3 regions of the Gordonibacter sp. RACS_AR68 genome follow, and region 1 is predicted to be linked to each of the others. Evidence: predicted binding sites of a transcription regulator. Region 1 holds the regulator's gene; each other region holds the start of a gene.
What was found. The regulator HrcA, encoded in region 1, represses chaperone genes, less so after heat shock. The targets are predictions, from matches to a motif close to TNTTAGCANNCNNNNNNNNNGNNTGCTAANA.
Positions count from the first base shown of each region.

Region 2: the regulator HrcA is predicted to act here: its motif matches at 1,580-1,610, upstream of K9U15_RS04335 (ATP-dependent Clp protease ATP-binding subunit).
Region 3: the regulator HrcA is predicted to act here: its motif matches at 5,201-5,231, upstream of K9U15_RS02820 (Hsp20/alpha crystallin family protein).

Region 1 covers NZ_JAIPUP010000003.1:41,327-48,205, reverse strand. Annotated here, with positions in the region: gene K9U15_RS07410 (nitroreductase) at 1-346, shown strand, start outside; gene dusB (tRNA dihydrouridine synthase DusB) at 625-1,605, shown strand; gene hemW (radical SAM family heme chaperone HemW) at 1,609-2,718, shown strand; gene hrcA (heat-inducible transcriptional repressor HrcA) at 2,934-3,947, shown strand; gene dnaJ (molecular chaperone DnaJ) at 4,006-5,145, shown strand; gene K9U15_RS07385 (16S rRNA (uracil(1498)-N(3))-methyltransferase) at 5,156-5,953, shown strand; gene K9U15_RS07380 (MiaB/RimO family radical SAM methylthiotransferase) at 5,950-6,879, shown strand, end outside.
Region 2 covers NZ_JAIPUP010000001.1:998,939-1,005,817, reverse strand. Annotated here, with positions in the region: gene K9U15_RS04335 (ATP-dependent Clp protease ATP-binding subunit) at 1-1,530, opposite strand, end outside; gene K9U15_RS04330 (hypothetical protein) at 1,778-2,416, shown strand; gene lysS (lysine--tRNA ligase) at 2,717-4,696, opposite strand; gene greA (transcription elongation factor GreA) at 5,005-5,475, opposite strand; gene tatA (twin-arginine translocase TatA/TatE family subunit) at 5,644-5,916, opposite strand; tRNA gene K9U15_RS04310 (tRNA-Pro) at 6,042-6,118, opposite strand; gene K9U15_RS04305 (PaaI family thioesterase) at 6,326-6,745, opposite strand; gene K9U15_RS04300 (EAL domain-containing protein) at 6,757-6,879, opposite strand, start outside.
Region 3 covers NZ_JAIPUP010000001.1:654,176-661,054, forward strand. Annotated here, with positions in the region: gene K9U15_RS02800 (cysteine hydrolase family protein) at 1-547, shown strand, start outside; gene K9U15_RS02805 (molybdopterin-dependent oxidoreductase) at 675-2,822, shown strand; gene K9U15_RS02810 (NUDIX hydrolase) at 2,939-3,610, opposite strand; gene K9U15_RS02815 (NAD-dependent protein deacylase) at 3,740-4,489, opposite strand; gene K9U15_RS02820 (Hsp20/alpha crystallin family protein) at 4,592-5,056, opposite strand; gene K9U15_RS02825 (cytochrome c3 family protein) at 6,298-6,879, shown strand, end outside.

The DNA.
Region 1 (6,879 bases):
CGTCGCGCGCCTGGCCGAGGTAATCCGCGTCGCGCTCGCTCGCGACGCCTACGACATGTACGGCCCCGCGGCCATCGTGATCGTGGCGCACGAGAAGGGCGCCCCGTTCGGCCGCGAGGACGACGGCTGCGCGATGCAGGGCATGATGCTGGCCGCCCACAGCCTGGGCCTGGGCAGCGTGTGGATCAACCAGCTGCAGGGCATCTGCGACGAGCCCGCCGTGCGCGCGGAGCTCGACGCGCTCGGCGTGCCGGCCACGGCCGAGGTGCATGGCGTGTGCGCCCTCGGCCACGCCGCCGCCGAGGGAACGGCGCACGACCGCAAGAGCCGCGTGGTGTGGGCGTAGCGCGCCGGCTGCCATTCCGGGGCGGGTTGCGCCGCCGAAGCCGCAAGGCCGCGCGCGACGCTTTCTCGCAAGGGCGACGGTGCCGGGAGCATGCCGCGCCCGAACGCCCTTCCTGCCAAAAAACGCGCGGTTTGGCAATCGAGAAGCGCGTTTCGAAGCGTGCTCGCTACAGGATACCGCTATAATCCCAGGTCGGTTTTTTCGACGATGGATCGCAATTGCCAAACCGCGCGTTTTTCGACATGCCGTGACGAAAACGCGGGCAAAGGAAGCAGGATATGCACGAGTTCTTCCAAAAGCACCGCCTTCTCCTCGCGCCCATGGCGGGCGTGAGCGACGAGGCGTTCCGAGCGCTCTGCCGCGAGCAGGGAGCCGACCTCGCCTTCACCGAGATGGTCTCGGCGAAGGGGCTCTCCTACGCCAACGAGAAGACGCGCCATCTACTGCACCTCGCGCCCGGCGAGGACCAGGTGGCCGTGCAGCTGTTCGGCCACGAGCCGGACACCATGGCCGCGCAGGCCGCCTGGATCGAGGACGAGATGGGGGAGTCGCTGGCGTACCTCGACATCAACATGGGCTGCCCTGCGCGCAAGATCGTGTCGAAGGGCGACGGCTCGGCGCTCATGCGCGACCCTGGGCTGGCCGCCGCCATCGTGCGCGCCGTGCGCTCGGCCGTGTCGCATCCCGTGACGGCGAAGTTCCGCCGCGGCTGGGCCCTGGGCGAGGAGACGGCGCCGGACTTCGCACGCCGCATGGAGGACGCGGGCGCGTGCGCCGTCGCGGTGCACGGCCGCTTCGCCGAGCAGCTCTACCGCGGCAGCGCCGACTGGGGCGTCGTCGCGCGCGTGAAGGAGGCCGTGGGCGTGCCCGTCATCGGCAACGGCGACGTTCGCACGGGCGTCGACGCCGTGGCGCTCACGGCGCGCACCGGCTGCGACGCGGTGATGATCGCCCGCGGCGCCGAGGGCAACCCCTGGGTGTTCGCCCAGGCGAAGGCCGCGCTCGCGGGCGCGGCCGAGCCGCCGGCCCCCGGCGCCCGCGAGCGCATCGCCATGGCCCGCCGCCACGCGCGGCTGCTCTCGCAGCGGGAGGGGAAGAACATCGTGCGCATGCGCAAGCACGCCATGTGGTACCTCGCGGGCCTGCCGGGCGCCGCCGCGGCGCGCGCGAGGATCAACGCCTGCGTGTCCGTCGAGGACTTCGACCGCGTGTTCGACGAGCTGCTCGCCTTGCTGGGCGAGCATGAACAGGAGGGCTAGACCATGCCGCACGACCCTTATCGCGCCCTGTACCTCCACCTTCCGTTCTGCGTGAGGCGGTGCGGGTACTGCGACTTCGCCACCTCGGCCGTCCCGGCCGACGCGCCGGAGATCGACGCGTACGTGGAGGACCTCTGCCTGCAGATACGCCGCAAGGCGAAGGAGGGCGAGCTCGGGGCGCTCGAGACGGTGTACGCGGGCGGCGGGACGCCGAGCCACATCGGCCTGGCGCGGCTGTCCATGCTGCTGTACACGCTGTCGCTGTCGATGCACCTGACGCCCGAGGTGGAGTGCACGATGGAGGCGAACCCGGAGAGCCTGACCGAGCGCATGGTGCGCGACGTGTGGGCGCTCGGGGTGAACCGCCTGTCCATCGGCGTGCAGAGCTTCGACGACGACGTGCTGCGCACGCTCGGGCGCGCCCATTCGGCCGACGACGCGCGCCGCGCCATCGAGGCGGCGCATACGCGCTTCGAGAACGTGAGCGTGGACCTCATGTGCGGCATCCCCGGCCAGAGCGCCGGGAGCTTCGAGGCAAGCGTGCGCGAGGCGGCGGCGCTCGGCGCGGCGCACGTGAGCGTGTACCCGCTGACCATCGAGGCGCACACGCCCTTCGATGCCGCCGTGCTCGCCGGCGAGCTGGAAGAGCCCGACGACGACGTGGAGGCCGCGCACATGGAGATCGCCGCGCGCGTGCTGGCCGAGGCCGGCTACGAGCGCTACGAGGTGGCGAGCTACGCCCGCCCCGGCTTCGCGTGCCGCCACAACATCGCGTACTGGACGGGCGTGCCGTACCTGGGGCTCGGCCGCTCGGCGGCCACGATGACCCAGAACGCGGAGCGCCGCATGCGCGTGCAGGACGGGCGGGTGACCGACGACTTGGATGCGCGCGGCATGGCCGCCGAGGACCTGATGCTGGGCATGCGCATGACCTGCGGCGTGTCCGACGAGCAGGTGGCGTGCGCCGCCGTCCTGCTGCCCGACGCCCCCGCCGTGCTCGCAGAATTGGAGGGGGAGGGCCTCGTCGTGCACGAAGGCGGGCGCTGGCGCCCCACCGATCGCGGCTGGCTGTGCGGCAACGAGCTGTACGGAAGGCTGTTCGACCTGGCGTAGGGCCTTCGCCGGCGACCCTTCCCCGCGCTCCTCCCGGCCGCCCGGCTCCGCCCATATGCACATTTCCTTCGCTTTTCTTAGCACTCTCTTGCATCGGCTGCTAAAATAGGTGCTCGGCGCCGACTCGTCAGAGCGGCGCTGCCGCGGGTGCGTGCCGAAAGCCGGCTCGGGCGCGCGGCGGAGACCGGTCAAGCGAGAGAGGAAGGTGGAGAGGCGTGCTATCCGATCGCAGGCAGCGGGTGCTGGCCGCGCTCATCGAGGAATACGTCGCGTGCGCCCTGCCGGTGGGCTCGCGCACGCTCACGGAGCGCTACCAACTGGGCGTGAGCCCGGCCACCGTGCGCAACGAGCTGTCGGTGCTCGAGGACGGCGGCTACATCACGCAGCCGCACACCTCGGCCGGGCGCATCCCCACCGACCACGGCTACCGCGCGTTCGTGGACAACCTGCTTGCCACCGACCTCGCGGGCGAGGACGAGCGCTACCGCCCCGTCGTGGACGAGCTGCGCCGCAGCGCGAGCGAGCTCGACGCGCTGCTCGAGCAGACGTCGTCGGCCCTCACGCGCATCACCGATTGCCTCTCCATCGTGTTGGCGCCGTCGGTTCTGAACCTGCATATCAAGCAGCTCTCGTTCATCTCGCTCAACGCGTACCGCGCGCTCGTGGTGCTCGTCACCGAGGACGGCCAGGTGTTCAACCGCCAGATGGAGTTCGCCGAGGAGGTGTCCTCGGACGACCTGGCGCGCGTGCAGGCGTTTCTGGGCGACGTGTTCACGGGCAAGTCGCTCCAGCAGATCGAGGACGGCCTGGGCCAGGGCATGGCCGAGGCGTTCCGCGACCCGCTCGTGCGCATGGCGCTCGACGAGGTGCTGTCGTGTTTGCAGGAGAGCGAGCTGTCGCGCGCCCATCGGCTGGGCGTGAGCTCGCTTCTGACGAAGCCCGAGTTCAGCCAGTCGCAGGCGCTGCTGCCCGTCATGCAGGTGCTCGAGGACGACACGGTCATGCTGCACATCCTGGACGACGCCGTGCGGCAGGGCGACGGCACGCCCAGCGTGCGCATCGGGCGCGAGAACGACGCGGCGGAGCTGGCCGGCGTGTCCGTGGTGGCCAGCCGCTACGGGCGCGGGGAGTCGGCCGGCGTCGTGGCCGTCATCGGGCCCACGCGCATGGACTATTCGAAGGTATTGCGGGCGGTGCGCATCGCGAGCGCGGCGCTTCAGGACGTATAGGGCTTGCACGGCGCCCGCACGAGGGGCGCCGTCAAACGAGGAAGGTACTGCAAGAGCAATGGCCAAGGATCTGTACGAGGTTCTGGGCGTTTCCAAGAACGCCACGGAGGACGAGATCAAGAAGGCGTTCCGACGCCGCGCGCGCGAGCTTCACCCCGACGTGAACAAGGCGCCCGACGCCGAGGACCAGTTCAAGGAGCTGAACGAGGCGTACGACGTGCTGAGCGACCCCGGCAAGCGCGCCCAGTACGACCGCTTCGGCACCATACCGGGCGCGGCGGGCGGCGGCAACCCCTACGGGGGCGGCGGCTACGTGGACTTCGAGGACCTGTTCGGCGGCGGCTTCGGCATGGGCGACATCTTCAGCTCGTTCTTCGGCGGGGCCGCGGGCGGGCGCCAGCAGCAGCGCCGCGAGGGCCGCGACATGGGCGTGGGCCTGCGCGTCACGCTGGAGGAGGTGGCCGCGGGCGCCAAGAAGGAGATCGTCTACGACCGCCTGGCGCCGTGCCCCGACTGCGACGGCTCGGGCCTCGGCCCCGACGGGCGCGAGATCACCTGCCCCGACTGCGGCGGCCAGGGCCGCGTGGTCTCGGTGCAGCACACGTTCCTCGGCGACATGCAGACGGCCACCACGTGCAAGACCTGCAACGGCACGGGCCGCTCGGTGGAGAACCCGTGTCCGGAATGCGAGGGCCAGGGCCGCGTGCCCGACCGCCAGCGCGTGACCGTGGAGGTGCCGGTGGGCATCCGCGACTCGCAGCAGCTGCGCCTGTCCGGGTTCGGCGAGGCGGGCATGCAGGGCGCGGCGCCCGGCGACCTCATCGTCACGGTGCGCATCCAGCCGCACGAGTTCTTCGAGCGCGACGGCGATCACCTGCACGCGCGGGCGAACGTGTCCATCGTGCAGGCCTCCCTCGGAGCCGAGATCGAGATCGACGGCATCTTCGAGGGCGAGAAGGTGCAGGTGCGCATACCCGAGGGCTGCCAGAACGAGCAGGTGGTGCGCGTGAAGGGCTTCGGCATGCCGAAGTTCCGCAGCGACGCGCGCGGCGACATGTTCGTGCACGTGAACGTGGTGGTGCCCAAGAAGCTCACGAAGAGGCAGCGCGAGCTCTTGGAGCAGCTGGCCGAGGAGTTGGGCGAGGACGTCTCCGACGAGCGCACGCCCCTGCAGAAGCTGCGCGACGCCTTCAACTAGCGGGCGAGCGATGTCCCTTCAGCATTTCTACCTCGACGAGCAGGTGCTCGCCGACGAGGTTGGCGAGTCGTTCCCGCTGCGCCTCGCGGCGGACGACGCGAGGCATGCGCGCGTGCTTCGGCTGGCGCCGGGCGAGCGCATCGCGGTGGTGGATGCCGCGCAGGACTACTTCGCCTGCGAGATCGTGTCCTTCGACGGCGAGGTGCCCCTCGTGCGCATCGCGCAGCGCTTCGAGCGCGCGGACGCAGGCCCGTCGGTGACGCTCGTGCAAGGCCTGGCCAAGGGCGACAAGATGGAGACGGTGATCCGCCACGCCACCGAGCTGGGCGTGGCGGCGTTTGTGTCGCTGGCATGCGAGCGCTCCGTCGTGCGGCTCGACGCGAAGAAGGCGGCGGCGAAGGCCGGGCGCTGGCGCGCCATCGCGAAGAGCGCGGCCATGCAGTCGGGGCAGCCGGCCGTGCCCGAGGTGCGGGAGCCGGCGGGCCTGGGGGAGACGTGCGCGCTGCTGGAGACGGCCGCGGCGGTGCTCGTGTGCTGGGAGGAGGCTCCCAGCGCGTCGCGGCTCGACGTCGCGCTCGACCGTGCGCTCGGCGGCGGCCCGGCGGCGCAGGGCGCTCGCGTGGCCGTGGTGGTGGGGCCCGAGGGCGGCCTGACCGAGCGTGAGGTGGAGGCGCTTTCGGCCTGCAACCCCCGCTCCTCGCTCGTGTCGCTCGGCCCGTCCATCCTGCGTACGGAGACCGCCGGCATCGTGGCGCCCGCGCTCGTGCTGTACGAGCTGGAGCGTCGCGCGAGGGCGGGCGCGCGATGAACTTCGCCGTCGTCAACCTGGGGTGCAAGGTGAACCGCGTCGAGTCGGACGACGCGGCGGCGCGTCTCGCCGCGTGCGGCGTGGAGACGCCCGAAGCGGAAGCCGACCTCATCGTGGTCAACACGTGCACGGTCACCGGCGAGGCCGAGAAGAAGACCCGCAAGGCCGTGCGCCGCGCCCTGCGCGCGAACGATCGCGCCCGCGTCCTGGTCACCGGCTGTGCCGCCGCCATCGATGCGGTGTTCTACGAGGCTCTCGACGCCCGCGTCACCGTGGTGGGGAAGGCCCAGCTCGCCGATGCGATACGGGACTGGTGCGAGGCCTGCTCCTCCCGCAGTGCGGCCGGCGAGCCTGCCGATCCCGCCAACGTCTCCGCCGTGCAAGCCGAGGGGCCCGCAGGCCCTTCCCGCGGCGCGGCGCGCGGGGCTTCCGAAACTGCGTGCGCTCCCATCGAGCAGGGTGACGTTGCCCCCCTGCTCCATATCGGGTCCGGGTTCCGCACCCGGGTGGGGGTCAAGGTGCAGGACGGGTGCGACAACGCGTGCACGTACTGCATCGTGCACGTGGCGCGCGGCCGGGCGACGAGCCGCCCCGCCGACGAGGTCGTGCGCGAGTGCGCGGCGTACGCGCGGGCGGGCGCGGGCGAGATCGTGCTCACGGGCATCAACCTGGGCTCGTACTGCGACGGTGGGCGTCGCGACCCGTCCGCGACGCGCCTGGCCGGCCTGCTGCGCCGCCTGCTCGACGAGACGGCGGACCTGCACGAGCCCGGCGCGCTCCCCGTGCGCTTTCGCATCTCGAGCGTCGAGCCGCGCGACGTGGACGACGCGCTCATCGACCTCCTCGCCGCCGCCGACGGCCGCGTCTGCCGCCATCTGCACCTGCCGCTGCAGGCGGGAAGCTCGAAGGTGCTGCGCGAGATGGCG
Region 2 (6,879 bases), on a different contig from region 1:
CAGCACGCTCTCCATGCGCAGCAGCTTCTCGGTCTCGGCCTCGGTGAGGTTCGATACCGGCACGCCCGTGGTCATGGACACCACGTCGGCGATGTCCTCCACCGTCACCTGCTGGATGGTCTTCTGGGCATTCTCCTCCCAGTCCTTCTCGGCCTGGGCGCGCTTGTCCTTGAGCTGGGCCTCCTCGTCGCGCAGCTGGGCGGCGCGCTCGAAGTCCTGGGCGGCGATGGCACCGTCCTTCTCGGCGCGGAGCTTGCGCAGGTCCTCGTCCAGGTCGCGCAGCTCCTTCGGCAGCGTCATGTTGCGGATGCGCATGCGGGCGCCGGCCTCGTCGAGCACGTCGATGGCCTTGTCGGGCAGGAAGCGGTCCTGGATGTAGCGGTCGGCCAGCGTCACGGCCGCCTGCAGCGCCTCGTCGGTGAAGTGTACCTGGTGATGCGCCTCGTAGCGGTCGCGCAGGCCCTCCATGATGCGCAGCGCCTGCTCCTCGTTCGGCTCGCCCACGGTGATGGGCTGGAAGCGGCGCTCCAGCGCGGAGTCCTTCTCCAGGTGCTTGCGGTACTCGTCGATGGTGGTGGCGCCGATGACCTGGATCTCGCCGCGCGACAGCGGCGGCTTCAGGATGGCGGCCGCGTCGATGGAGCCCTCGGCCGATCCCGCGCCGATGAGCGTGTGCATCTCGTCGATGAACAGGATGATGTCGCCCGCGTCCATGACCTCCTTGATGCACTTCTTCAGGCGCTCCTCGAACTCGCCGCGGTACTTCGACCCGGCCACGAGCGCGCTCACGTCGAGCGTGAACAGGCGCTTGTCGCGCAGGATGTCCGGCACCTGGTTCGACACGATGAGCTGCGCCAGGCCCTCGGCCACGGCGGTCTTGCCCACGCCCGGCTCGCCGATGAGCAGCGGGTTGTTCTTCTGGCGGCGCGAGAGCACCTGCATGACGCGCTCGATCTCGCCCGCGCGGCCGATGACCGGGTCCAGCTTGCCGTCGCGCGCCTTCTGCGTGAGGTCGGTGCCGAACTCCTTGAGCACGCTGTCGGAGCCTTGGCCTTGGGGGTCGAACGCGTTGCGCCCGGCGTACACGGGGCTCTGCCCCACGAGGTCGTTCAGCGCGCTGCGCACGTCGTCGCCGGAGATGCCCAGGCGCGTGAGCACCTCGAGCGCGGTACCGTCGCCCTCGCGCACGATGCCGAGCAGCAGATGCTCGGTGGATATGTAGGATTGGCCCATCTGCATGGCCTCGCGCAGGCTGTTCTCCAGCACGCGCTTGACGCGGGGCGTGAAGGAGAGATGCCCGGACACGTCGGTGTCCTCGTCGATGGCCACCACCTGGCGGATAGCCTGCACCACGGCGTCGTACTTCACGCCCTTGCGGTCGAGGGCCTGGGCGGCCAGTCCGTCCTTCTCTTGTATAAGGCCGAGCAGGATGTGCTCGGTGCCCACGTAGGGCTGGTGGAGCGAGCGGGCCTCGTCCTGCGCCAGGACGAGCACCTTGCGCGCTTTGTCCGTAAACTTCTCAAATGACATGCTAGCCTCTATTCTCTTCTCGCAGAGTCTATCGTATGGTTCCGTGCCATCTTAGCACTCTTGTATTGAGAGTGCCAATGCCGCATATGGCCGCACACGCTCGCTCCACAAGCGCAGGCGGCGGCGACCCGTTCATCCTATCACGACCTCCGGCTGCGCGCTGCCGTGCCCCCCGATGCCTCCAAAAGTGCTCACTTCTGACGAGGTTCTGACACGTGCGGGGTTTTTCGCAGGAGCGCACCTCGCGATGTCCGGCTGCCGCTGCTCGAGCCTCCCACGAACCGCCCACCTCGGATACGAGTTCTGCGGCACGTTCGCGCCCGACGAGAGCCGCCCCTACGGATCAGGGGCCAGGAAGCCGCTCACCTCGCCGGAGAAAATAGCGTCCTGCCTGCGAAAACTCGACGGCGTTCGAGGAGCGAAAGCCCTGCGCACAGCCCTCCCCCACATCATGGAGGGCTCGGCCTCGCCGCGCGAATCAACGCTGGCCGAGCTCGTGACCCTTCCCTGTCTGCGCGGAGGAAGCGGCATCAAGCACCCCTTGATGAACGCTGTCGTCCCCATACCCGAGCGCAGCCGCTGGGTCACCGGCCGCTCGCATTTGCGCTGCGACCTTATCTGGCCCGATGAGCGTGTGGCCGTGGAGTACGACAGCACGCTCTGCCACACCGGAGCCGAGCGCATCGCCGAGGACGCCGCCCGCAAGGATGCGCTCGAGGCACTCGGATTCACGGTGGTGACCGCCACCTGGAAACAGGTGGAAAACTACCAGGAGTACAACCGGTTCGCCAAGGCGCTGGCGAAGCACCTCGGCACGAGGGCCAGGCCCGTCTGCTCCGAATACCCCGCGCGCCAGCTCGCCCTCCGAAGGGAGCTGCTCGGCTGAGCGCAATCCGCCTCGCGCGCGGCGATTCGCCACGCTCGTGGCAGAAAATGGCGCTAGTTTATCATCGGCTTTTTCGGTCAGGCACACCGGTTTGAGAGACATGAACATGACCTGGCCCTTTGCGAATGCCCTTCGAGAAGGAGCCTTCAGCAGCCGGCTTCCGGCATCTCGAATGATCAACTATCGTCAAAACCTGCCACGAAACCGGGTTTCCCGTGCGCTGGGGCGTCTTAGACGCAAGAAGGCCGCCCGAGCGGGTGCGAGGGCGGCCTTCGTTGGGAGCGTGCTTTTGCCGGGACGCTAGTACAGCTTCGCGCCGGCGGGGATGCGGTCGTCCACCATGAGCAGGTTCAGGCGCTCCTCGGGCTGGCCGTCCTTGCCGGGCTCCTCGTGGATGGCGGAGAGCAGCATGCCGCACGATTCGACGCCCATCATCTTGCGCGGCGGGAGGTTGGTGATGGCGATGAGCGTGCGGCCCACCAGCTCCTCCGGCTCGTAGTAGGCGTGGATGCCGGACAGGATGACGCGGTCGGCGCCCGTGCCGTCATCGAGCGTGAACTGCAGCAGCTTCTTGCTCTTGGGAACGGCTGCGCACTCCTTCACCTTCACGGCGCGGAAGTCCGACTTGCTGAACGTGTCGAAATCGACCTCGTCCTCGAGCAGCGGCTCGATGACCACCTTCGAGAAGTCGATGGGCGCGGCCACAGGAGCGTCGGCGACAGCCGTCGGCGCGGCCGCAACCGGCGCGGCAGCGCGCGAGCGCCCGCCTGCAGGGGCCTCGTCCCTCATGTGGGGGAACAGCAGCACGTCGCGGATGGACGGGGCGTCGGTGAGCAGCATGACCAGGCGGTCGATGCCGATGCCGCAGCCGCCCGCCGGGGGCATGCCGTACTCGAGCGCGCGCACGTAGTCGTCGTCGTAGCCCATGGCCTCGTCGTCGCCCAGGTCCTTCGCCTCCACCTGCTTGCGGAAGCGCTCGGCCTGGTCCACCGGGTCGTTCAGCTCGCCGAAGGCGTTGGCGTACTCGTGGCCGCAGATGAACAGCTCGAAGCGCTCGGTGAGCTCGGGCTCGCCCGCCTTCTTCTTGGCAAGCGGGGACACCTCCAGGGGATGCTCCGTCACGAACGTGGGCTGGATGAGCTTCTCCTCGGCCACGGCCTCGAAGATCTCGGCGATGAGCTTGCCCTTGCCCCACGCGTCCTCGGCATGGCCGCCGTTGCGCTCGAGGATGGCCACCAGCTCCTCGCGGGTGCGCGCGAAGCTCACGTCCTCCCCCGCGCCCTCGCTGGCCAGCTCGATCATGGTGGCGCGGCGCCACGTGCCGCCCAGGTCCACCTGCTGGCCCTGGTACTCAACCTGCGTGGTGCCGCATGCGGCCAGCGCCGCGGCCTGCACGACGCCCTGCGTGAGCTCCATCATGCCCTCAAGGTCGCTGAACGCCTGGTAGAACTCCATGGTAGTGAACTCGGGGTTGTGGTAGGGGTCCATGCCCTCGTTGCGGAACTGGCGCCCGATCTCGAACACCTTCTCGAAGCCGCCCACGATGAGGCGCTTGAGGTGCAGCTCGGTGGCGATGCGCAGGTAGAAGTCCTTGTCGAGCGCGTTGTGGTGCGTGACGAAGGGGCGCGCGTTCGCGCCGCCGAGGATGGGGTGCAGGATGGGCGTCTCCACCTCGAAGTAGCCGTGATCCTCCATAAAGCGACGGATGGCGGCCACGATCTTGAAGCGCTTCGTGAACGTGTCCTTGACCTCGGGGTTCATTACCAGGTCGACGTAGCGCTGGCGATAGCGCGTCTCCTTGTCAGCCAGGCCGTGGAACTTCTCGGGCAGGGGGCGCAGGCTCTTGGACAGCAGTTCGAAGGACTCGACCGCCACGGAGAGCTGGCCGCGCTTCGTGCGCATCATGGTGCCGACGACGCCGATCCAGTCGCCTACGTCGAGGTCCTTGAGCTCGGCGAACGATTCCTCGCCCAGCGCGTTGATACGGCAGAACAGCTGCATGTCGCCCGTCGAGTCGCGCAGCTCGAGGAAGGCGAGCTTGCCCTGGTCGCGCTTGGCCATGATGCGGCCAGCGACCTTCACCTCGTCTGAGGTGGATGCGCCGTCCTCCAGGCCCTCGTACTGGGCGGCCAGGTCGGCCAAGTGGTGCGAGTACGCGAATGCGTGCCCGTACGGGTCGCGTCCCGCCGCGATGAGCGCCTCGCGCTTCGCGCGGCGCACCGCGATGGGATCGTCCTCGATGACCTGCCCGTTGCCCGTCGTGTCGTTGGTGTCGCTCATAGTTCGGTGCCCCTCAATCTCGTCCAGCTCGCAGAGCGGGCTCGCCCGCACGGGCCGAGCCCTTCGCGCGAAGCGCGAAAACCAACCGCGCAGGTTGGCGTAGTAAGTCAGCGAGGCCCGCCCTCGTGCCCGAGATTCGGGGGATGGCGCGGGCGCCGCGTACTTCGGTACGCAAGCCCGCGACATCGCGCGAAGATCGGGTGCGAGGGCGGGCCGCAGCGTCGGCGGGTTCCGGCGGCCGCCAGGCCGACGGAACCGGAACCGCAGTCGTCGGCGAGTTCCGGCGGCCGCCAAGCCGACGGAACTTCCTAATGCTCGATCTTCAGAATCACCATGGAGATGTCGCGGCCGGTCGGGCCCGTAGTCTCCACCTTGTCACCCTTCTTGTGGCCCAAGAGCGCTGCACCCACCGGCGACTCGTTGCTGATCTTGCCGGCAGCCGCGTCGCTCTCGGCACCGCCCACGATGGTGAAGACGCGCTCCTTGCCCCCCATGTCCACCGTGACCATGGAGCCGATGTTCACCTTGCTGGAACGCTTCGGCGTGCTCACGACGGTGGCCTCGGACAGGATGCGGCTGATCTCGGCGATGCGCGCCTCCATCATGCCCTGCTCGTTCTTGGCATCGTCGTACTCGGAGTTCTCCGAGATATCGCCGAACTCGCGCGCCACCTTGATGCGCTCGCCGATCTCGGCGCGCTTCTCGGTCTCGAGGTAGTGCAGTTCCTCCTCGAGCTTTTCCTTGCCCTCCTGCGTGAGGATGAAGTTGTCGTTTGCCATGCTTCTCACCTGTCCGATACCTACAACAGGCACGCCCGGTTGTCGGACGTGCGGCTTTTTATCTCTGTACGTGAGTGCTCCGACGGAGTGTCGGCCGATATACAAAAAAGCGGTATGTGCCCGGCCGAGCCGTCTGCACATACCGCGAACCGATTCGCTAGCGCCAGGCTATTCGGCCTTCTTCTTCGCCGCCGTGGTCCTCTTCGCAGTCGTGGTAGCCTTCTTGGGGGCCGGCTTCTCTTCCTCGACCTCTTCGATGACTTCCTCGTCCTCGTCCTCGGCTTCCTCGATGGCCTTGCCGCCGCCCATGCCCTCGCGCAGGTTCTTGACGGTCTTGCCGATCGCGCCGCCGAGCTTCGGGAGGTTCTTCGGCCCGAAGATCAGCAGGATGACTGCCAGGATGATCAGCAGCTCCGGCATGCCCATACCCAGGATTTTCATACGTTCCTCCAAGCTTGTCTTACGGGCCGCCACCGCAGCGCGCCCCGCCCACTCCAACGCCGTCAGAGTAGCACACACTATGCAAAAAAGGGATGCTCCTTGAAAGTTACATCCCTTTAGCTCCCTGGTCGGGTTGACAGGATTTGAACCTGCGGCCTCTGCGTCCCGAACGCAGCGCTCTACCAAGCTGAGCCACAACCCGTAAGCTGCTTGTTGCAGCGACGGTTATGATAGCACAATGTAATCGAAGGTAAAAGAAAATGTGGCAATATTTCCCCCTCCACGTCTTCTTCACCGGTGGTCGAGGCCGCTCGAAGCCGCTCCCTCCCCCGTAGGAGAGGCCGATGGATGCGCCCTGGGCGACAAAGCGCACCCGTCTTGGGCAAGGAGGGAGACGAAAGGCGACGCCTCACGCGCCTCCCTCGCCTTTCGCCTCCAGGTACGCGAGGGGCACGATCTTGGTCATGACCACGCCGTCGGACACCACGTCGCCCGCGTCGTCGTACGCCGCCACGTTCCAGTACTGCTTCACGGCACCGGTGCGCTCCGAGACCTCCTCGCGGTCGAGGTCGGCCACGCCGCGCAGCATGCCCTTCCTGCCACCCTTGCGATGGCGCACCCGCACATCGACGCCGAAAGGGCGTTCACGTTCGAAATCGGTGCCCTGCTCGGCGCCGATGCTGGCCACCGTCTCCAAGAGCGCGATGGTTGCGCCGCCATGCAGGTAGCCGTGCGGCTGGAGCACGTCGGGGGTGATGGGCATGAACGCCTCCACGTGGCGCTTGCCAGCGGAGACGGTCTCGATATGCAGCGTGTCGGTGAGGGTCATGGTGCTCCCTTCTAGCAGGACGTGCCGGCCAGCGTGCGGATGAGCTCCTGGATATCGGCGGGCACGGCCGGCGGCGTGGCAGCGGGCTTGCCTATGAGGTAGCCCTGCAGGTAGTCCACGCCCAGCCCGATGAC
Region 3 (6,879 bases), on a different contig from region 1:
GCTCGTGGTGGTGGACTATCAGAACGACTTTGTGGACGGGGCCTTGGGTTTTCCCGGTGCCGAGAAGCTGGAGAAGCCCATAGCCGACAAGATCGCCGCATACCGCGAGGCGGGCGACGAGGTGGCGTTCACCTTCGATACGCACCGTCGCAACTACCTTGACACGCAGGAGGGGAAGAACCTCCCCGTGGCGCACTGCGTGGAGGGCACGCCCGGCCACGACCTGTACGGCCAGGTTGCGGACTGCTTGCGCGATTCCGACACCGTGTTCTGCAAGCCGGCGTTCGGCTCGGCTGCATTTTTCGAGCGCTGCCGCCAGTCGCAGCGTGCTGCGGATGCGGTGGGCAAGCTTCCGTTCGCGAGCATCGAGATCGTGGGCCTGGTGTCCAACATCTGCATCATCTCCAACGCCATCCTGGCGAAGACCGCCTGCCCCGAGGTGCCCGTCATCGTGGACGCCGCCTGCACGGCCTCGTTCGACCCCGACCTGCACGAGAAAGCCCTCGACGTCATGGAGGGCCTGCAGATACAGGTGATCAACCGCTAGGATCTGCCGGGTAGCGAGCCGTGGACGTGGGCGATGCGGCGACGCATCCTTGCGCATGCGGCGTTGCGCGCGTATATTCTGCCTTGTCAGGGGAATCATGCCGGTGGGCGACGTGCGAGGGGGAACCATGGAGACGAAGTATTCGACCTGCGTGTTCTGCGACGGGGGCTGCCAAGTCAAGGGCGAGATCGACGGCGATCGGCTGCGCGTGCTGCCGGCCGACCCGGACTTTCCGGCCATCTGCCCGAAGGCGAACATGGTGGACGCGTACCGGCTGCATCCGGATCGCGTGACCGTGCCGCTGAAGAACGTGGGCGAGCGCGGTGAGCCGCAGTGGCAGGAGGTGTCGTGGGACCAGGCGCTCGACGAGATAGCCGCACGGCTGCAGGCGGTGGTGGGCGAGTACGGGCCCGAGGCCGTGGCGTTCGCGGAGATGCCGCTGAACACGGGCTTCGGCGGCATTACCCGCCGCTTTATGAACTGCCTGGGCACGCCGAACTACACGGCGCCGGTGGCGCTGTGCATGGGCAACACCGCGCAGGTCCACCGCGCTGTGTACGGTTGGTTCGCCGGCGCCGATTGGGAGCGGGCCGACTGCATCGTCTACTTCGGGCAGGATCGCGACGAGGAGCGCTGGCCCGGCGAGTACCTGGCGCTGAACGCGGCGCTCGAGCGCGGGGCAGTGCTCATCGAGGTCGATCCCCGCGAGACGGCCACGGCGAAGCGCGCGCATTACCAGCTGCGTATCCGCTACGGCACCGACGCGGCGCTCGCGCTGGGGTGGATCAACGTCGTCATCGCGGAGGGACTTTACGACCGCGCCTTCGCGGAGGGCTCGTGCATCGGTTTCGACGAGCTGGCCGCCCGTGCGGCGGAGTATCCGCCCGAGCGCGTGGCCGCCATCTGCGGCATCGAGGCCGACCTTATCCGCGAGACGGCGCGCGTGTACGCGCGGGCGCAGGCGGCCATCATCCCCTGGGGCGTGGTGGGCGACATGCAGCGCAACTCCACGTCGCTCCTGCAGGCGCAGTGCATCCTGCGCGCCCTCTGCGGGTTCGTGAACAAGAGCGAAATGGTGTGCGGGCCTTCCCTGGGCGGCGTGACGAACTCCCAGCTGGCCGCGTTCGATCTGCTCCCGCCCGAGAAGCGTGTCCTGCAGCTGGGGGCGGAGGCGCACCCGCTGCTCACGTTCAGGGCGTCGGAGCTCTACCGGCAGGCGAACGAGCGCGTGGGCATAACCTACGAACCAGACCTCATGGCCGAGGCGTGCTCCTGCGACCCCTCCGCGCTGTTCGCCGCCATGCGCGGCGAGGGGCCGTATCCGGTGAAGGCCGTGTTTTCCGTGGCGAACAACACGGTCATGAGCTATGCAGGCCAACAGGGCATCGTCGAGGGCTTCATGAACCAGGATCTCGTGGTGGCCTTCGAGCACTGGCTCACGCCCACGGCGCAGTTGGCCGACTACGTGCTGCCGGGCGACATGTGGGCCGAGCGCGACGTGCTGTCGCCGCAGTTCGAGGTGGCGCCGGCGTTCGTGTGCGAGCAGGCGTTCTGCGAGCCGGCAGGCTCGTGCAAGAGCTGGTACTACGTGGTGAAGGGGCTGGCCGACCGCCTGGGCTTTGCCGATCAATTCCCGTGGGAGGACGAGCACGAGCTGTACGATTGGCGCCTGGCGCCGCTCGGCTTGACCTGGGACGAGCTTGCCGTGCGCCAAGCGGTGGAAACGGAGGTGCCGGCCGCGGGACGGTTCGTCACGCCCTCCGGCAAGGTGGAGCTCGCCAGCTCCGTGCTGGCCGAGCTGGGCTTCGACCCGCTGCCTTTCTACGAGGAACCGTCCGACCCCGGCTGCGAGGCGGCGCCGGAGGGCGCGTACCCTTACGTGGCGTTCGCGGGCTTCCGCGAGCGGAAGTCGTACAACACGAATTTGCACCAGATGCCCGCGCTGCGCGCGCAGGAACCGGAACCGCGGTTCTTCATCAACCCGGCCGATGCTGCGGCCGAGGGTATCGGCGAGGGTGTATGGTGCTCGGTGGAGACGGCGTACGGGCAGGTGGAGCTGCTCTCCCACCTGGACGAGGCGCAGCCTGCGGGTACGCTGCGCGTGCCGCACGGCTGGTGGAAGCCTGAAACGGCCCCGGGCGTTGCGGCCGGCTTGAGCGGCGCCTGCCTCCACAACGACGGCATGCTGTTCCCCGACGCGGATTGGAACCTCGACCCCGCCCAGGGCGTTCCGAACCTGCGCGGCGGCATCCACGCCTGCGTGAGGGCGAGGTAGCGGGCGGGCGTCGCTCGCTACCTCGCCCCAGCTGCTCGAGCGCCCTGGCAGCGGCCACGCGCGGCGGTGTCCGCGAGCGGTGCGGCCGGGGCGCGCGGGGGTCGAAGGTTCGGCACCTAGCGGCGGCGCGCGAACGCTTCCAGCACGAGTTGCGCGCGGGTGCCGATGGGCGTGTCGTTCTCGGCGAGGAAGCGCGGGACGTCGGCGATGGGCAGCAGGAACGGCTCGATGAGCTCGGAGGGTTCGGGCTGGGCATCAGCCACGCGCTCCACCTGCGCGAACACCACCTGCACCGTCTCGTCGGTGAGGCCGGTGGACGAGAAGCCCGCCTGCGGCAGCGGGTCGAGCGCCGCGGCGCCCAGGTCGGCGCGCAGCGCATAGCCCGTCTCCTCGCGCAGCTCGCGGTCCACGGCTGCCGCAAGGTCCTCGCCGGGGTCCACGAGCCCGGCGGGAAACGCGATGCACCAGCTGTTCAGCGGGTAGCGGAACTCGCGTATGAGCAGCAGCCGGCCGTCTGGTGTCTGCGGAACGATGCACACGGCGTCGGATGCCGCGCTCTCGCCGCGCGCGTGCGCCTCCAGCTCGGCGCGGTACGCCTCCGGCCCCTTGCGCGAGGCGCTCTCGTACTCGTAGGCCGAGCCGTCGGGCATCGTGTACGTCAGCACGTACTTCTTTATCCAGCCGTCGGACACTTGGCGCAGGCCGGCGAGCGTGGGCGTGGGCGTGGCAGCGCTGGCGGCGGCATCGGCGGCGGGGACGGCAGGGGCTTTGCTGGCGGCTTCGGGCATAGGGTTGCTCCTTCTCGGTAGCTTGACGTGCCATCCCGCTCGTTTTTCCGGGAGCAGGCGCCGATGTTTCACGTGAAACATTCGTTCGCGTTGCTCGGCGGAGCGTGGGAGGACGGGTTGCGGTTGCGGCTAGAAGTCGAACGCGTCGCCCACGTTCGCGGCCAGGCAGAGGTCGGCCTGGCGGTCGCGCGGGGTGGGGGTGCGGTTCACGATGACCAGGTGGTCGCCCTGGAAGAAATCGATAAGGCCCGCTGCCGGGTACACGGAAAGCGACGTGCCCGCCACCACCAGGAGGTCGGCATGGGCGATGGCGTCGACGGATCCTTGGAGCGTGCGCTCGTCGAGCGCCTCCTCGTACAGCACGACGTCGGGTTTCACGATGCCGCCGCACGCGGGGCAGCGCGGCACGCCGTCAGCGGCCTCGTCGCGTAGGCGCAGCAGCTCGTCTACCGGGTATGCCGCGCCGCAATCCATGCAGAAGTTCCGCAGCACGCTGCCGTGCAGCTCCAGCACGCGCTCGCTGCCGGCCTTCTGGTGCAGGCCGTCGATGTTCTGCGTGACCACGGCGGACAGGGTTCCGGCCCGCTCCAGGTCCGCCAGCTTCCGGTGCGCGCGGTTGGGCTGGGCGTCCAGCGCGAGCATGCGGTCGCCGTAGAAGGCAAAGAACTCCGCCGGATGCGCGTCGAAAAAGCTGCGCGAGATCATCTGCTCGGGTGGATGGGGGTACTTCTGCGCGTACAGCCCGTCGGGGCTGCGGAAGTCGGGGATTCCGCTCTCGGTGGACACGCCCGCCCCGCCGAAGAACACCATGCGTCCCGGCTTCGTCTCGTCCACCCAGCGCCGGAACGCCTCGATCCCGCGCCGCGTCTCGTCGTCCATGGTTCCTCCTCGATAGTGCTGCGAATGGCTTGCGTCCCATCATAGCAGGAAGGCGACCTTGCGGTCGCCTTCCCTTGCGCACTGGCCGTGTACCTCGCAGAACTAGCCCTCGATGGCGATGGTCTTCTTCTCCTCGAGCTTCGGCTGCTCCTGCTTCTTCGGCACGGCGATCTTCAGCACGCCGTCCTCGAACTTCGCCTTGATGTCGTCTTCCTCCACGTCGTCGCCCACGTAGAACGTGCGGCTGCACTTGCCGCTGAAGCGCTCCTTGCGCACGTAGGTGCCTTCCTCGTCCTTGTCCTCGGACTCGCTCTGCGTCTGCGCGTTGATGGTAAGGTAGCCATCCTTGAGTTCGGCCTGCACGTCGTCCTTCTTGAAGCCCGGCAGGTCGATGGTCAGCTCGTAGCCGCCGTCCGTCTCCTTGATGTCGGTGCGCATGAGCGTGGGCGACATCTTCTGCATCGCCTGCATCGGGGCCGAGGCCGCGTTGAAGAACGCGTCGAACGGGTCGGTCATCAGCTCGCTCAGCAGGTTGCGGTTCCTCCGCATGGGTACCATCATGGCCATACTAATCACTCTCCTACGTGTCGTGCGAGGCTCGGGCTCCCTTCGGCGGCGCATCCGGCTTGTCGGTCGGGTGCCGGGTCGAATGAGAAAACCTAAGCCTCTATCTGTGCGGTTTTCTCTGTACGAGACTGTTATAAAACGTTGCATTAGCACTGTCAAGCAACGAGTGCTAAAAGTTACGGTTTCGTCAACTTCCGAGTGCGAAAGCGGAGATGCCCGCAACCCTCGCCCAGAGTATCCCCCGCCGCGCCTGCCTTCCCGCACGTCTATCTGGGGCCGCCAAAGCGAATACCCCTCGCCACATCCCTGTCATGCAGATGCTCCCTTGGGATGAAAGAGAAGGATAGGAGGCGGGGTTGCCGGTCGCGCTCGAGCAACGGCTGGCTCTCCTTGGACGGTTCGGGCTTCAGCGGGAATCGGCTGCCGAAGATGGATGTGAAATATGGGTATAGACGTGCCCAAGGCTTCGATATAAGTGGCACGCGCTTTGGTTTTTTGCTATCATGCAAGTCGAGCCGCAGGGAGCTGTTGACTCCCCACGGCTCTCGAATCGCTTCGGCGGTTTGGCTTTGGTTAGCGCTCCTTGTCCTTACGGACGGGGAGCCTTTCTATTATAGCCGCAGATAGATGCACTGCGCTGGCGATCAGCTCAAGGATTGCCGTAAGCAAAACCAAATCGGTCATGGTTGCCACCCCCTTCCCGTTTCGCCCTGCAAGAGGGGATAAGGTTGGAGAGGGATGTGGTACCGCGCCGCCTCTGCGCTCCGTTCCCCTATCCTACCGCCGCAACCTTGCCGGGCGACCGCAATATCGCCGTCGGGGAATCGCCCCGATCTTGCCCAATCCTTGTGTATCCGCCGTGCCGATCTTGCCGGTATCTTGCATATCCGCCATGCACACCTTGCCGTTATCTTGCACGCCTTTGGCGCAGTTGCCGCATGGAGCGTCGACACCCCTGCGGCCGTAGGCGAAACGAGGCCCCTCCGCCGCTGCGGCGGGTGGCTTCGGCCGTGCACCCCCCCCCGACAACGGGAGGCTTTGGCTGCGCTCTCTCCTCGGCAACGGGCGGCTGCTTCTTCGGAGGGTGGTTCCCCTCCGTGCCATTCCCTTTCCATTTAAACCTCTCACCAGCAAAAACGTAAAAATGCCCCCACGGGGGTAATGGTCGGTTGCTCCGCTGGCCTGCATGATGCGGCCGAAGGGTTTCACCGATCGAACCAGAGAAGGAGAAGGAGGAGGACATGGTCGACAAGGATAGCGCAGACGGCGCGATCGGGGCTCCGAGTGCCCCGGCTGCTCCCGGTGCCGACAGCGCCCCGGGCGCCTCGAGTGCCCCTGGCACCCCGGCAGCCGGTGCCTCGCAGGATGCCAACCCGGCTGCCCCCGCGCCGAAACGCGCGCGGCGCGGCGTCATCGTGGCGGGCGTCATCGTGGCGGTGGTGCTGGTAGCCGGCATTGGGGCGTGGGTGTGGCATGAGCAGCCCAGCTTCTGCAACGCCATCTGCCACAGCCCCATGGACAAGTACGTGGAGACGTACAGCGAGGGCGACCCGGGCAAGCTGGTCACGCAGCATGCGGCGGCCGGCGACACATGCCTGAGCTGCCACGAGGCCGAGTTCGCCACGCAGGTGTCCGAGGCAATGGCATGGGCGAGCGACAGCTATCCGATGGACGAGGCCACGGGCATGTTGGCCACGGGCAAGGAGTTCGCCTCCGAGGAGTTCTGCGCGCGCAGCGGCTGCCACAGCATGGACGAGGTGGTTGCAGGCACCTGGGGCTTCGAGGGCAACGACGAGAAGTACAACCCGCACTCCAGCCACCAG